4 regions of the Neobacillus sp. Soil_C_43 genome follow, and region 3 is predicted to be linked to each of the others. Evidence: predicted binding sites of a transcription regulator. Region 3 holds the regulator's gene; each other region holds the start of a gene.
The links. Region 3 encodes Rex, which represses fermentation and respiration genes when NADH is low (regulators of the CRP and FNR family bind a similar motif). Its sites were predicted from a motif close to TTGTGAAATATTTCACAA; they were not measured.
Positions count from the first base shown of each region.

Region 1: AC3A54_RS21890 (DoxX family membrane protein) is a predicted target of Rex. The motif match lies at 2,741-2,758, and genes of this name have one in related genera.
Region 2: AC3A54_RS11605 (cytochrome C) is a predicted target of Rex. The motif match lies at 2,052-2,069, and genes of this name have one in related genera.
Region 4: AC3A54_RS15195 (DoxX family membrane protein) is a predicted target of Rex. The motif match lies at 1,472-1,489, and genes of this name have one in related genera.

Region 1 covers NZ_JBDGJV010000021.1:38,477-42,637, forward strand. Annotated here, with positions in the region: gene AC3A54_RS21870 (citrate/2-methylcitrate synthase) at 1-555, shown strand, start outside; gene AC3A54_RS21875 (exonuclease domain-containing protein) at 623-1,231, opposite strand; gene AC3A54_RS21880 (TetR/AcrR family transcriptional regulator) at 1,307-1,879, opposite strand; gene AC3A54_RS21885 (MBL fold metallo-hydrolase) at 1,893-2,600, opposite strand; gene AC3A54_RS21890 (DoxX family membrane protein) at 2,838-3,347, shown strand; gene AC3A54_RS21895 (PDR/VanB family oxidoreductase) at 3,605-4,161, opposite strand, start outside.
Region 2 covers NZ_JBDGJV010000007.1:101,471-105,631, reverse strand. Annotated here, with positions in the region: gene AC3A54_RS11620 (YojF family protein) at 1-54, shown strand, start outside; gene bshB2 (bacillithiol biosynthesis deacetylase BshB2) at 93-764, shown strand; gene AC3A54_RS11610 (Crp/Fnr family transcriptional regulator) at 1,243-1,986, opposite strand; gene AC3A54_RS11605 (cytochrome C) at 2,226-2,669, shown strand; gene nosZ (Sec-dependent nitrous-oxide reductase) at 2,694-4,161, shown strand, end outside.
Region 3 covers NZ_JBDGJV010000034.1:11,516-15,676, forward strand. Annotated here, with positions in the region: gene AC3A54_RS25270 (cytoplasmic protein) at 1-404, opposite strand, end outside; gene AC3A54_RS25275 (polymer-forming cytoskeletal protein) at 420-1,139, opposite strand; gene AC3A54_RS25280 (YhbD family protein) at 1,152-1,775, opposite strand; gene AC3A54_RS25285 (redox-sensing transcriptional repressor Rex) at 1,904-2,557, opposite strand; gene moaC (cyclic pyranopterin monophosphate synthase MoaC) at 2,592-3,089, opposite strand; gene AC3A54_RS25295 (ABC-F family ATP-binding cassette domain-containing protein) at 3,258-4,161, shown strand, end outside.
Region 4 covers NZ_JBDGJV010000011.1:24,985-29,145, forward strand. Annotated here, with positions in the region: gene AC3A54_RS15180 (TIGR01777 family oxidoreductase) at 1-142, shown strand, start outside; gene AC3A54_RS15185 (YfhE family protein) at 264-398, shown strand; gene AC3A54_RS15190 (YfhD family protein) at 534-719, shown strand; gene AC3A54_RS15195 (DoxX family membrane protein) at 847-1,341, opposite strand; gene AC3A54_RS15200 (homoserine dehydrogenase) at 2,255-3,538, opposite strand; SAM riboswitch class I at 3,580-3,691, opposite strand.

The DNA.
Region 1 (4,161 bases), on a different contig from region 3:
CATGGTATGAATGCTTCTACCTTTTCAGCGAGAGTGACAGCTTCAACGGAATCAGATATCGTATCAGCCGTCACTTCTGCAATTGGTACGATGAAAGGACCGCTTCATGGCGGTGCCCCGTCAGGAGTCATTGCCCTTCTAAATGAAATAGCTTTAGTTGGTGATCCTGAAAGCGTGATAAAGGAGAAGTTAACTAAAGGAGAAAAATTGATGGGGTTCGGACACAGAGTTTATAAAACTCATGATCCGCGAGCTATTTCCTTAAAGAGTAAACTCTTAGAGCTTGTTGGTAAGGATGAATGGTTGGACCTAGCGATGAAGGTAGAAGAAACCGCGGTGAAGGTATTGGCTGAAATCAAACCGGGTCGTTCCCTTTATACAAACGTGGAGTTTTACGCTGCCGCCATCATGAAAGCCATAAACATGGAAGCAGAATTGTTCACACCCACCTTTACTGCCAGCAGAATGGTCGGCTGGACCGCTCATATCCTCGAACAGGCGGTAAACAACACCATCTATCGTCCACATGCAAACTATATTGGCGTGATTAAATAAAAAAATGACAGGTGTCAGGCACCTGTCCTTTTGCACAAAAAACTAATCAAACGTTTGATTAGTTTTTTTAGCCTAATTTAGTTCGTGTAGCAGCTGGCTGATATTTTTTCATTGGTCCCTTTTCAAGCACTTCTTGGAGATAGAGGTTCCCTTTCGGACTTGTTTTCTTAAGCAAATCCATCAAGTATGTAATATCATCTAGTGCCCTATGTGTTTGGTAATCAGTAATATCATGTGCTTGCAATAAAGTCAGAAGTTTGCCGTTTGAAAAACCATAATTTTTCCATGGTACCCCTCTCATCGTACAATACCACTTCAGATCATTAACCTCTGGATACATATGATAAAGAAAGCTTCGATCAAAGGAAGCATTATGGGCAAATACTGAGTCTGCACGATGAAAGTACGTTTTTATTTTCCCATCAAGAAAGGTTTTTCCTTTTACTAACTCATAAGGAATTCCGTGAACACGATACGCAGTATCATAATTATTCCTTGCAGAACGAGAAAGCGGTTCACGTAAAAAAGAATCCTCTTCAATAATATCGATAATCTCCCCTGAATCCGTTCGATACGAAAACAGCTTCAGGGCTAATTCAATAACCTCATCCTTGGTAGGACCTAAACCTGTTGTTTCAACGTCCACAAGCAACCCAAATTTTTCTAAACCATGCAAAATAATCATCCTTTTTACATTCTAATGTTAATCCTATTATAACAGAGGTTACTAGGCAGTCCTATCACTATCCAGTTAGGAACCTTTTTCCATTCCGGTAAGAAATGCTTGAATAATCATTAACAAGCTTTCATCCAAATCTAAGGATAATTTAAATCCACCTCTTTGCTCTAAGGAAGAAAAACCATGTAAAATACTGCGCAATCCTCTTACAGCATGCAAAGCCCGATCTTCCTCTAAACGATAGGCACTTAATACCCTTACTGAAAGCTCCACTATTTTTGCTCCTGCTTGCTGCACCTCCACATCTTCTGGATCAGGTGCGAGTAGGGTTGCCTCATACAAGCCAGGATGTATCCTCGCATAATTTACATATGCCTGGCTCATGGCTAGTACCGCTTCGGTGCCTGACACCCCAATAGCCGCATCAGCCATTTCCGCATACAGCCGGTCAATGCCATAAATGGCTAATTGCTTCCTAAGGCCAGGTAGGCCATCGAAGTGATTATATAAGGAAGGAGGGCGGATATTTAGCTTTTTAGCCAGGTTTGCAAGTGTAACCTCTTGCAAACCCTTTTGATCCGCCAGTTCTCCTGCTGTTTCTAGTATCGTTGTTAAGTCAAGTGCTACTTTTGGTCTTGGTGACATTGTATCTGCTCTCCTATCCGATCTTCTGCTCTAAATGTTGAATGGCCCGTTCCATGATTGGTACAGGATTTTCTACCATTTCTCCGTGCCCAACTGCAAGAAGAGTTGGTTCGTAACTCACTAATTTCTTTGCACTGGCTAGTGCCGTCCGCTTACTCCATGTACCAAAGGCAGGGAATGGGAACAATGGTTTTATATCTCCTGCCACTGCCACTCCACCTCTTGTTTGGAAAGCATCCCCTGCAATTACTGCCTTAGTCCGTAAGTCTAAAAAAGATAAAGATCCCGGTGTATGGCCTGGGGTTTCGATTGCTGTAAGTGACCCAATCAGGTCCCCTTCCTTCAATAATACATTTGCTCTTGTCTTCAACTTCTTTGGAACTCCACCTTTTATCGGTGTGGCTTCTTCGTGTGAATCAAGCGTGCGGTCGCCATTCATTAATCGATGATCCCTTATGGAGATATAAACCGGTACCTCGGGGAGCCTTTCTTTGATTGCATCCAATGCTCCGACATGGTCCTCATGTGCATGCGTCAATATAATCTTTGTAATGGGTTTCCCGATTTTCTCAGCAGCCTGAAGAATCCCCTTTGCGCAAAATCCAAGTGCTGCATCAATCAACGTTAATCCTTCCTCTTCCTCCACTAAATAGCAATTAACAGGAAAAAAATTGGCCATAAACGTGACTTGATACAGGTACCCATTTTTAATAATCCTCATTTCGTCATCCCCTTTTAACTAATATCGTTAGTTTTATTTTAACTAATAACATTAGTTTTATCAATAGGTTTTTCATTTTTTTGGAAAAAATATTTCATCTATAAAGTTGTTAAAAAAGTGTTCAAAACTTCATTACAAATATGTGAAAGACTGAACAAATTACCCTTAATTCGAAACAAACATGATATATTAACAATGTACTTAATATATAAAACTTATTAACAAGGAGTGTTTCACATGGTAGTAAATTGGTTAAGAGAAAACAAAGTTGCTGCAGGAATTTTGACAGTTCTTCGCTTATATATCGGTTATTCTTGGATAACAGCCGGTTTCCACAAGTTAGCAGACGGTTTTGATGCTTCTGGTTATTTAAAGGGAGCGATTGCTAATCCGGTAAAAGGACCAGATGGCACTTTGGTTTATGGTTGGTATGTGGACTTCTTAAAACATTTTGCTCTTCCAAACGTTGATATCTTTAATACAATTGTTCCACTTGGTGAATTTTTAATAGGTCTTGGACTTCTTCTTGGATGCTTAACAACAGCTGCTATGTTCTTTGGTCTTGTGATGAATTTCTCTTTCTTCTTAGCTGGAACTGTATCTCATATTCCAACAGACCTTTTCATTGGAGCGATCATCTTATTCTCTGGTTACAATGCAGGTCGCATCGGTCTTGACCGCTGGGTAATTCCATTTATCCGCAGAACTGTTTTTAAAGGTAATAAAACTGTTAAAGCAACGGTTTAACAAATTATATTTCTAAATACCCAAAAGGACACTATGAACGAAAGTGTCCTTTTTGTGTATGTCCATTTAGGCTTTGTTAAAATTGCCTGTAGATTTCCGCTCCAGGCACTTCGCTTTCCGTGGGTGTTTCGGCGAGCCTCCTCGGCGCTTGCGCCTGCGGGGTCTCCCCTGAACCATACTCCCACAGGAGTCTTCGTGCCTTCCGCTCCAATCAACAGGGTGTAAAAATCTACACTCTTCTTTTACACAGTCTTCATTTAAAAATCTATCACTAATTTTCCTGATTTAGCCCTCGATATACAGGTCAATATCACATTTTGGGCACTCTTTTGTTCTTCACTTAAAAAAGAATCATAATGATCGACTATACCATCAACAACTTTCAACTCGCAGGTTCCGCAGCGTCCCACCCGACAAGAAAAGGGTGCTTGAATTCCTGCTTCTAGCAAGGCATCTAAAAATGTCTGGTCTTTTTCAACATGAATCACTTCTCCACGAGTGAGTTGGGCTTGAAAGGATGCGGCTTTCTTAGGAAGGGTTGGTGCAAATCGTTCAAGGTGGATGCTCGACCTCGGATAACCAAATCGAACCGCTGCTTCTGTTAGGTCTGTCATAAATGAATCCGGCCCACAGAAATAGACATGTGTTCCAATTCGATGCTCCAAAAGTGTGGTTTCCCGCAGTCGCTTCGTCTCATTTCCTTTTGAAAAATAAAAATGAGATTGATGTGGGAAATTTGCCTGTAAAAAATCATAGAAGGCGCAAAGCTCTTTTGATTTTGCTGCATAGTGCAGTTCAAACGAAGACCCTTTAT
Region 2 (4,161 bases), on a different contig from region 3:
CATGAAGGAAAGCTGGCCGTTGCCCTTGAAATCAGCCATACTCCATTTGAGTAAGGAGTGCTGAACAGTTATCTCGGAAAGGAGAATGAACTATGAAAAAAGAGCGCCATGTCTTGGTTGTTTTTCCTCACCCTGATGATGAGGCTTTTGGTGTATCAGGTACGATTGCGACTCATGTTCAGAATGGAACTCCTGTTACCTATGCTTGTTTAACATTAGGGGAAATGGGAAGAAATATGGGCAATCCCCCTTTTACCAATCGGGAAAATCTTCCTAAAATACGAAAGCAGGAATTGAAGGAGGCTGCCCGCGTATTGGGTATTCAAGACCTCCGCATGCTTGGTTTCCGTGATAAAACGATTGAATTTGAAGATGATGCGAAGTTAACGGACACAATGTCAGCCTTAATTGACGAACTGAATCCATCGTTAATTATCACTTTTTATCCAGGCTATTCCGTCCATCCGGACCACGATGCCACCGGTGCGGCGGTTGTGAGAGCGGTTGAGAAGATGCCTGCCGCTGTAAGGCCGACCTTACACTGTGTCGCTTTCTCTAATAATTGTGTCGAAGAGCTTGGGGAACCGGATATTATCAATAATATCACGCCTGTAGGCCAAACAAAGCTCGCAGCCATCCAAGCACACCGTTCGCAGACAGAGCAGATGTTTATTGGTATGGAAGAGAAGCTGAAAAATCAAGACCCACAAGTCATGATTTGGATCAATAACGAACGTTTTTGGACCTATAAGTTTGCAAACTAACAGCCCTTCGCGCACGAAGGGCTTTTTTCATTGTGTTTTGTTACTTGTTTCTCTTTCCTTTGACTTTTTGGGTAACGTAGACTGTTTCTACGTTACCCTTTTCCCTTTTTCTTGGCCTGTTCGGTCACGTAGACTGTTTCTACGTCTTCACTGTTGCCACAGGGAAAAAGCAAACGGTCTCGTAGTGGCGTTCTATGCGACCGTTGTCACTGGAAAAAATAGCAAACGGTCTCGTAGTGGCGTTCTATGCGACCGTTGCCTCTCGAAAAAATGGCAAACGGTCTCGTAGTGGCGTTCTATGCGACCGTTGCCTCTCGAAAAAATGGTAAAAGGTCTCGTAGTGGCGTTCTATGCGACCGTTGCCTCTCGAAAAAATGGCAAACGGTCTCGTAGTGGCGTTCTACGTTACCCTTTTTCTTACCCTGTTCGGTAACGTAAACCACCTCTACACAATCTCACTTCTACAACAATGCCTATTCTAATACTCTCGATGCAGCAGCGTACAAAGACCGCACCAATCCAAAATAACAATTTTTCTAGACTTTAAGTCAATTAATCCCTCTTTCTTCAACTTCGAAAACACGCGGCTGACGCTTTCCCGAGTTGTTCCCACCACCGTCGCAAACTCCTGAACAGTCAAAGGAATTTCAATATCCCATCTTCCTCTATCTGTGTTAAACTTCTCCCCAAGCCGTTCAAGAGTCTTCACCGTTTTTGCATACACATCCAACAAAGCAACATCTCGTAACTGAGACGTCATCTCCCTTAAACTATCACTCATATAGCGAATCATTTGCATTGCAAGCTCAGGTTCATTATATAAATCCCTCTCTAATTCCAGTTTATCCAAGAACAGAATCTCTCCGTCCTGCAGCATCGTGGCTGTTGCCGGATACTTAGCCGTTTTTTGCGTAAACAAACCCGCCTCAGCAAACACATCCCCTTTTTGCTTCACGCAAACAATGATCTCATTGCCGTTCTCGTCCTGCTTTGTCAGCTTCACCGCGCCCAAACGGACAAAATAAACCCCTCTCGCAATCTCATCCTCTGAAATAATCCTGGTCCCTTTTTTAAAGGTAAAAGTCTGAATCCGTTTTTCAATGACTTGCAGAGATTTAGGCGATAAATCCTTAAAGATGACAATTTTCCGCAGTAGATCGACATGCTTCCCCTCTTGATAAACCGATAAATGTAGATCCTTTAAACACTCCGACTCACTCACTTTCCCCACCACCTCTTCATTCACTCATTTCTACCATTCATTGTAAGTAAGTTCCAACGAAGATGTAGTGACGAGATTCACAAAACGTTCATTTTTTTAAAACCGCAACAAAACAGGACTTTACTATCCCATTCACAAAACGTTCATAAACAAAAATAAAACTGTGCTGTACATCACAATTTTCCGGTTGCAATCCCTTTAGGATGAAGGTGTTCATTTGATAAAAAGGAGGGGACAGAATGAATAAGGCAATTTTAAGCTTCGTCATAAGCGCAGTACTTGGCTTTGGTCTTGGCTACCTAGTTTTCGGCGTCATTATGGGCACTTCTGAACAGCCATCACAAACAGCCCAAACAGAAACAAAGGCCACAACCGAAACCAAAGAAGAAAGTACCGCTGCTAAAGAAACAAGCAGTGCTGTTAGCGAAGACAATATCCTTAATAAAAAAGGATGCCTAGGCTGCCACAGTGTTGAAGCTCTTAATTTAAAAGGTGGTGCAGTAGGACCAGACCTTTCACAGGCATTTGTTAACGTTGAAGGTAAGCATGGCAAGCCAATTGAAGAATTCCTGAAACAACCAACATCAGCTGTTATGTCAGGAGTCATTGGCAAAAGTCCACTAACAGATGATGAACGGAAGCAAGTATTAGACCTTCTGAAACAAGCATCTGAAGCAAAATAATTGGAAAAGGTGGTGTCAAAGGATATGAAAAAATGGATTCCGATTGCATCGGGACTGCTCGCAGGGTTTGTAGCAGCTACGATTTCATTTGCTGATTTTTCAGCAAAAACGAATACGGAAGCTTCTTCAACCAACAAGAGCGACGCAGAAAAGGTATATGTTCCATTCGGTAAAAAGGATGATTATTACTTATTTGCATCTGGAGGTCACTCTGGACAAATGTTCATTTACGGGGTTCCATCCATGCGTCATATCAGAACCATTCCGGTTTTCTCGCCAGATTCTGCAACCGGCTATGGCTTTGATGAGCATTCAAAAAAATTAATGGGTGACTACACTTGGGGTGACCTTCACCATCCAGCGTTCTCTGAAACAAAGGGTGACTACGATGGTAAATACATGTTTGCGACAGACGTCGGTAATAGCCGTGCGGCCGCAATGGACTTAAAAACCTTTACCGTAAAGGACATTATTAAAGTGCCAAATACGAGCGGACCACACTGTGCGGCCTTCGTTACTGAAAACACAGAGTACATGTTCCTGCCAACTCGTTTCGCCGTACCGCTTGGTTCCGCCTACGAATCACTTGATGACTACAGCACAAAGTACCGCGGCGTGATGTCTGCCGTCACCTTTGACCAAAACAAAGAAAAGCTAAATATTGCCTATCAGGTTGCCCTGCCGCCATGGTCCTATGACCTTTCTGATGCTGGTAAAAAGAGCTCCGCTGATTGGGCTGTTATGACGACTTACAATACAGAAGAGTCAACAACAAATCTTGAAATTAATGCCTCACAAGCGGACCGTGATTTTATCGTTCTTTTTAACTGGAAAGAGCTTGAGAAAATGGTCAAGGACGGCAAGTACACGGATGTTGGCGGACAAAAGATGATCTTCCCTGAGAAACAAAAGGGTGGTATTTACTTAATTCCGGTTGCCAAATCTCCACATGGTGTGGACGTTACACCAGATGGGAAACGCTTCATCGCTTCAGGGAAGTTAGCACCAACAATGACCGTATTCTCGTTTGAAAAAGCTTTTAAAGCAGTAGAAAACAAAGACTTCTCTGGTGAAAGAAATGGGATTCCAATCCTTAATTACAAATCCGTCATGGAACGAGAAGTAAATCCAGAAAACGCACTTGGACCACTTCATACTCAATTTGATGACAAAGGCATGGCCTATACAACCATGTTCATATCTTCTGAAATCGTTAAATGGGACCCTAACACTGGTAAAACACTAGACCGTGTACCTGTTCAGTATTCTCCAGGACACTCTGTTGCAGCAGAAGGTGACACAGTGGCACCGGACGGAAAATGGCTCGTTGCTCTCAATAAAATTGCGAAAGACAGCTATTTATCTGTCGGACCTTCACACCCTGAATCTATGCAGTTAATCGACATCAGCGGCAAGATGAAGGTGATTCAATCAGCACCTGTAAATCCTGAACCACACTATGCTCAAATGATTAAGGCAGATAAGATTAAAA
Region 3 (4,161 bases):
CCCTTAATTTCAAAGCCTCCGCTCGAGTCAAATTTCTCATACGCGACATCACCTTTAACAGAGATACTTCCTTTAATAACGGCTGACTCACCCATCAATCGGTCATCCGCCTCTAACAAGCCAAAAATCTTCATTTTTTTCAAATGTGCCTTCCCGCCCACGGTCATTGTGCCCATAACGAGTGCTTCCTCTGCCTCCATCGATCCTTTGACCTCAGCCTCACCCAAGATTTTAGCCGAGCGTGTTTTCACATTTTCGCACGCCTCACTTGTTCCATATACATGAAATCTCGAACAGTCTACATTATTGACGATGGTTCCTTCTCCTCTTATGCTGATTTTTCTATATTGGCCGCCAGGATAACTCCCCGAACCATTTATGATCAGGTTACTGCTTTTCTCCATTTTCCTACCCCCCTATTACACTTTTATACTTTCTTTGACGACAGCATTTTTATGTTTTGAAAAATCTTCCCGGTACTCAACGACACCAATTTGGCAATTCAGGCCAATCTTCACCTGATTCCCACGTACAACCTTGGCAATGGTATTTTCTAGTTCAATTTTGTCTCCTTCAATGAATTCCACTTCGAGCTGAGTGGAAAACAACGGTTTAATGAGACTTTCGAAAAAGGAACCTCTATGTTTCACCGAAATGGTTTCACCGCCGATTTCTTTTGCCTTACATGGGCCATGAAGTTGTATCATAATTTGTTCGGCATTTAATAACCCGCCTATAGCAAATTGAGAATCTGCTTTAAAAATCTCTGCCTCACAATCTCCTTCTACCCTTAACACCCCATTAATTTTGATTTCCTCACTTTTGACTTTTCCACCAACAGATGCCTTGCCAGAAACCTTTAATTTTTTCACATATAGATTTTCGCCAATCTTTGCCGTTCCATCTATCGATAGGTGCTGAGATTCAATCGTTCCCTTGACCTTTGCTTTACCGTTTATTTTCGTCTGTTCACTTGTCACATTCCCATCCACAGTCCCGAAACCATTACTTTCAAACTCCACGCAATCAACATCACTGTTAACCGTTCCGAATCCATTTACAATGACCTGGCGAAACGTTCCGCCATTGGAAGCACCGAAACCATTGATGACTAAGTCTCCTCTTTCCTTCATATCCATGTATATTCTCCTTTATAATAATTTTGCTTTGATCTCTTCCATACACGACATCAGTGAGAGCTGCACAACCATTTTCGTCCCCAAATCCATATGCATGGCTTCAGCGTTAATGAGCAAGAGACACGATGACACCCCAAGCTTCCTTGTTATCACTAATTCACAGCTTTTTTGTTTGATTAAAGTGGCATGCTCTTTTAGCACCTGAAGCATCATCTTTCCTTCATCTTGATTAATCTCACCAGATTGAAGCAGCTTCTCAAGCACATATACCTCAAGCATTCTAGTAATCGTAAATGTATGGCTTCCTTTTTCATTCTCAAGGTAAAAACCCATGACAGCAGATGAAACAATGTTACGTTTTACTAACTCATCTTTTCCTAACTGCAAGTCAGAAATATTCGGTGAAAACATGTCTGCCAGTTCATCTAGTGATAAATTTTCTTTCATTGTTTGGATTTTATTGATTCTTCCTAAAATCTTCTCTTTTGGAAAAAAGGTCTCCTGTCCCGTAAATGTTGATTTACGTATAAACCAGTCTTCTGGAATAAGGTCCTTACGTTTCCATCTATATAACTGTCCATAGGAAATTCCCGCTAATTCTAATAGGTCTTTTTTTGAGATTAACTCCTCGCTCATGGTAAAAACCCCTTTCTGTTTATCAATGTAACATAACACTGTTACGCTTGTAAAGTTGTAACTTACATATTTTTGTAAATAAAAAAAACCTCCTACGATTGAATCATCGTAAAAGGCCTTACACTGTTCTATTCCTCTACATCCACTGTCGGATAGTGCTTTAAAAAGTAAACCAATGATTGCAGTTCCACTGCCAGGTCAATATGGTGAACCCGAATCGACCCTGGTACATTTAACCGAGCAGGCGTAAAGTTTAAAATCCCTTTAACTTCCGCTTTTACCAGTCGGTCCGTTATCATTTGCGCAACAGGAGCTGGCACCGTTAAAATAGCCACCTGAATATCACTATTTTCTAATACCTTCTCCAAATCATCCATATGATGAACTGGAACTTCGCGAATCGTTGTCCCCATTTTTTCCGGATCGACATCAAACGCGACCTCGATCTTCGTGTTGTTATTTTTTAAAAAGTTATAATTTAAAAAGGCAGTCCCCAAATTACCGACCCCAATTAACGCAACTTTTGTTAATTCATCCTGATCCAGCGTTTTCCGGAAAAAGGTTAACAAATAATTAACATTATAGCCATACCCCTTCTTACCTAATGCCCCAAAATAGGAAAAGTCACGGCGAATCGTTGCCGAGTCCACCTTTACCGCTTCACTTAACTCTGCAGATGAAACTCTTTGTTTGCCGGAAGTATGCAGGTTCTTTAAAAATCGATAATAGAGGGGCAGCCGTTTCGCTGTCGCCTGTGGTATTTTCATCGTTTCGTTACTCATATTCTCCCACACCCCATGAATGGTTTTTTAACTCTTATTTAACCTGTTCATTTCTTCTAAAATCACCGTTTTTACCGCCTGTTTTTTCCACTAAATAGGTTGGTCCAATAACCATCCCTTTATCAACTGCCTTACACATATCATAAACGGTTAAAGCACAAGCAGATGCAGCTGTGAGCGCTTCCATTTCCACACCTGTATTCCCCTTTGTTTTCACCGCTGCCTCAATATGTAATTGAAAGTTCCCTGTTTGATCCTCTTCCCATGCAAAAGAAATATTCACACCAGTCAGTGGAATGGGATGACACATAGGAATAATATCCCATGTTTTTTTAGCCGCCATTACGGCTGCAACTTGGGCAACAGCTAATACATCGCCCTTTTTCATCTCATGATTGGTTATTTTGTCAAAAATTTCTTTACTTACAGTTATGCTAGAATGAGCAAGAGCAGTACGTGCTGTCTCAGGCTTGTCGCTGACATCTACCATCTTTGCTCTACCTTCTTCATTAAAATGCGTAAATTCGGCCATATAAAAAATCCTCCTACCAAAAAATAATACACTATTTTTCCTTTTATGTGTGTGAAACTTTGAACGAATCACTAGATTTTTTATAAGAACAGCTCCTAGAAGAGTCCGAGTTATTGCTGTCATTCCGCTTATACGGTACACTAGTCCTAAGTAATAGAGGTGAATAAAATGATTTTATTGCAAGTGAATCAATTACAAAAATATTATGGTGCTGACCTTATTTTATCGAATATAAAGCTAGAATTACAAACGAGAGACCGTGTGGCCCTTGTTGGCCGTAATGGTGCCGGAAAATCGACCTTATTAAAGATTATTGCCGGACATTTGTCTCATGATGGCGGCGAAATCATCAAACCAAAAGAAGTAACCATCGGGTATCTAGCTCAGAACACAGGATTAGAATCCAAATTGACCATTTGGGACGAAATGTTAACCGTATTTGAACCACTTCAAATCATGGAAAAATCGCTCCGCAAACTGGAAAAACAAATGGCGGATCCTTCTGTGTTTGAAGACCCAGGCAAGTACGAACGGGTGCTAAAAGAATATGATACCCTCCAGGTTAAATTCAAGGAGCAGGGCGGATACCAGTTTGAAGCTGACATTCGTTCGGTTCTGCACGGTTTAAACTTCCAGGCTCATTCTCTCATGATTGCTAGTTTAAGCGGTGGTCAAAAAACCCGCCTTGCTTTGGGGAAATTACTGCTAACCAAACCTGATATTTTAATATTGGACGAGCCTACCAACCATCTGGATATTGATACCCTTTCATGGCTGGAGCAATATTTGCAGGGGTACGATGGCGCGATCTTAATCGTCTCTCATGACCGCTACTTCTTAGATAAAGTCGTGAATCAGGTCTATGAAGTATCCCGCAAGCAAATCCAACGGTTTCCGGGTAACTATAGTTCTTACCTTGAACAAAAAGCGGCCAATTATGAGCGCAATTTGAAGCTTTATGAAAAACAACAGCAAGAGGTCGCTAATTTGCAGGATTTTATCCAACGGAATCTAGCGAGAGCGTCCACCACTAAACAAGCGCAAAGCCGTCGGAAAAAGCTTGAGAAAATGG
Region 4 (4,161 bases), on a different contig from region 3:
TTTCGCCCTTCGTTTGCTCCTTGGTGAAATGAGCACCTTAGTGGTAGATGGGCAAAAGGTTTTACCGAATAAACTTTTAGATCATGGATTCCAATTCCAGTACCCTACTTTAGAAAAAGCATTAAAAAATATATTTTCCTAAAAAAAGTATCATTCCTTTCTTAAAAGGTAAAAATGGAAATAAGTACATATTTAGTGCTTCATTTTTACCACTTAGCTTGATGACAATTAACAAACAAAAAATGTTGAAAGGAATGAGCAAAATGGCGGGAAAAAAGAAAAAAGATTTGGGTAGAGGTAAATATACCTTAACAAGTACACAAGAGGTTTTATACCAGCGTGATTTTAAGATGGCTGACCGTGCTGCCGGCTATCATGACAGCAAAACTAAGCTGTAAGTGACGGAATTCCATACGTATACAAAAAATTAATTTAAAGTTTTTCCATTAATGAGCCCCTTTCAAATTGTAAAAGCTATTAGGGAGTGAGAGATATCTTTCTCCCTCTAGCTGAAATTGAAAGGGGTTTTAGTAATGGGTCGAATGCATAATGGAGGTTCTCACAAAAATAATAAAGCATCACTTCCACAAACACCGAAAAATATGAAAACAGATGGAAATGATGTAGAATACTCACAAGAATTTGCTGATCATGCAGATCTTGAAGCACAAGCCCGTGCTAATGCCGCTAACCAGCGTGTGAAGAATAAGAAAAGATAAGAATAAAAAAAGAGAAGCAGGCTTTGCCCTGCTTCTTAAAGTATATAAAAGGGGGGAAATAAATGGTATATCAGCGAGCTCTAATGAGAGGCTTCAGCGTGCTGAGCTGTTAGAACTCGTTATACTGTTAATTAGTGTTCACATTTTTTACAGGTGTCTTTTGGAAATAGCCTTTGATAAACGGAACTGTGTATCGGTCAAGACCGAAGAGGTAAGCTCCAGTTCCTACGAATAGAAGGATCATTGCTGCTGTATAAAGAATTGGGTTCGTGCTTGTTGTGCCTGCCAGCATGAAGTTTAAGTTCATAAATGCACCGGCGATTAATGCTGGAAGAGTGGCTAATCCAACAACTAATCCTAAACCAACAAGTAATTCTCCCCAAGGAATTAATACGTTAAAGATTTGAACATTTGGAATAGCAAATTGTTGTAAGAAATCTGCGTACCATGCTTGCACTGCTGGATGATCACCCGTTGCATTTGCGAGTGCACCTTTTAAAAATCCGCCAGCATCAAATTCACCGGTTAATTTATGATATCCTGCTTCAATCCATTGTAATCCAAGCCAAACTCTTAGAACTGTCCAAACAACGGCTGCTTGAGGGGTTTTATACCATCTCATCACAATCATCTCCAATTATTTTATTTGTGAACACTTTCACAATAAAGTGTAATGATAAGTTCTTTCCCCTTTCGATGAGGGGTGTTCAGCTAGCTGTGTCGTATAGGGAAGTTAGTTTGTGTTTCTTTGTTTGTGAATTGTTTCACTATCTTCTCTACACTTATAATATACTCTCCTGTACTTTAAATGACAACGGCTTTCACAGTTTCTTAACATATTAATGTTAGAAAGTTGAATAATATGTGAACTTAATAAGTTGTTAATATTAGATACTTGTGGATAATTATTCTGATTTTTGTGGATATTGTGAATAAGTCTGTGGAATACCTTTAAAACAGGACTTTTGATGTGGATAATGCGGTGGATAAACACGGAATATCCGTGACTATTGAATTAAATTTCTACATCTTGTTCAAATAAAAAAAGTAGATTTAGAAGTTTGCTACTTCTACTTTTTCCTTCTTCTCCCTGATAAAAGTAGATCTAGAACCTCGCTACTTTTACTTTTTTCTTCTTTTCTCTGAAAAAAGTAGATCTAGAGCCTTGCTACTTCTACTGTTTCCTTCTTTTCTCTATAAAAAGTAGATCTAGAGCCCCTTGTTACTTCTACTTTTTCCTTCTTTTCTCTATAAAAAGTAGATCTAGAGCCTTGCTACTTCTACTTTTCCCTTCTTCTCTCTATAAAAAGTAGATCTAGAGCCTTGCTACTTCTACTTTTTCCTTCTTCTCTCTGAAAAAAGTAGATCTAGAACCTCGCTACTTTTACTTTTTTCTTCTTTTCTCTGAAAAAAGTAGATCTAGAGCCTTGCTACTTCTACTTTTTCCTTCTTCTCTCTGAAAAAAGTAGATCTAGAGCCTGGCTTTCTTAAAATAAAAAAAAGAGCCATATAGCTCTTTCATTATTTGTAGACTCTTATAAAGCCTTAAGCGTTTTTATTTGTTTCACTCTCTCATATTCTCCTATAATCGGATAATAGATAAGATTATTTTGTTTGGCCAAAAGGCCAATTTCTCTATCTGTCGCTTTGATTACAAACGTTTCCTCCGCCACTTCTTCAATCCAAGTAATGGAAGGAGTCACCTGTTTATGCATCACTCCATGCACCAGCCACGTTTCCTTCTTGTCACTCTTACTAAACCCCGTTACCGCTACTTGAGAACACGTATTATTCTGTTTAACTGGGGAATTTTGACACACATAGACTAAATCCTCAATGACAGCACTCGCCGTAGGAAACATTCCAGCTCCCGGCCCCTGAAGCGTAATTTCACCTACAATATCCGATTGGACATTTACTGCGTTCTGAACGCCTTCTACATGATAAAATGGATGCTCTTTTCCCACAAGAGCTGGTTTGACCGTTGCTTTTATTTGACCGTCCAGCCTTGTGATACTCGCAATATGTTTGAACCGTAGTTCTGCCCTATCGACAGCATCAATCAATTCACTTGTGATTGACGTGATCCCCTCACGTTCAACCTCCTGCCAATTAGGTTCTTCTCCAAATGCAAGTCTGCTTAAAATCATGGTTTTATAAAAGGCATCAAAGCCCTCCACATCATTTGTTGGGTCAGCTTCAGCATAGCCATTCTCTTGGGCTAATATTAACGCCTGTGCAAATGACTGCTTTTTCTCCCTCATTTCGGTAAGAATAAAATTGGAGGTTCCATTTAGAATTCCTCTGACCTGCTTGACACGATTAATATTTAAAAGCTGTCTAAGTGTTTGAATAACGGGAATTCCACCTGCTACGGTTGCTTCAAATCCAACAGAAACCTTTTTCTCTGCTGCAAGATCAAGAAGTTCTTTCCCGTGATGGGCAAACATTTCCTTATTTGCTGTAATGATGTGGCAGCCCCGCTGTATGGCTGATTTTAAAAATGTAAATGTCGGCTCTTTATCGACAATAGCCTCCACAACAACATCAAGCTGTTCGAGATTTAAGATATCCGCAAATTCTGTTGTTACTAATACATTTTCACTAATATTTCTTTTCTTTTGCGTGTTTCTGATGAGAACAGCGGCAACTTCAACCTTTTTGCCCAATGTAGCTGTAAGCTCCTCACTGTGTGATTGTATTGTTCGATAAACTCCTTCACCAACTGTTCCAAATCCAAGGATTGCTACTTTGATTGCAGACACATACATCCATCCCTTCACTACACGATTTTTGACACGAAGCTGTTTATTTTTCAAAAAGAAAAACCCTCTTCAATAAGAAGAGGGTTGGATTCCTCCTCTTATCTATCAGGTTAAAAATAACCTGCAGGAATTAGCACCTTTTCAAGGAATACCTTGAAGGTTGCCGGGTTTCATCGGGCCTAGTCCCTCCACCACTCTGGATAAGAGTTTTTATTTGATTTTTCATTAAATTTCCAAGTTATAAAGAAAATTTTAGTTGATGTAATGTTAAATGTCAATATATTCTTTCAATTCATTACGATCGTACACCTGTAAATTTGGCATGCTCTTCTTTTACTAAATTGATAAAATTTCCCCTCTCAAAATCCATACTGATAATCATTTTAATATTTTTCTCCATGCTTAAAAACCGCTTCACCTTTCTATTTTGGTGAATGATATATGAGTATCTAACATCCTTTTCCAGTGTAGCAAACCAGTCTTCTTCCCTTAATCTGATTATATTCTTGTCAAATTTCGATTTAGGTGACCAATCAGGAATGAAAAATTCAATGACTCCCCCTGCTAGATCAATTAGTAAATCAAAAAGAAAACTGCTAATGGAAAATCACTCCTCAAGCACAATATTCATAAAACTATTGTATCTTTCCATTGAAATAAATAAAAGGGGATCGGTA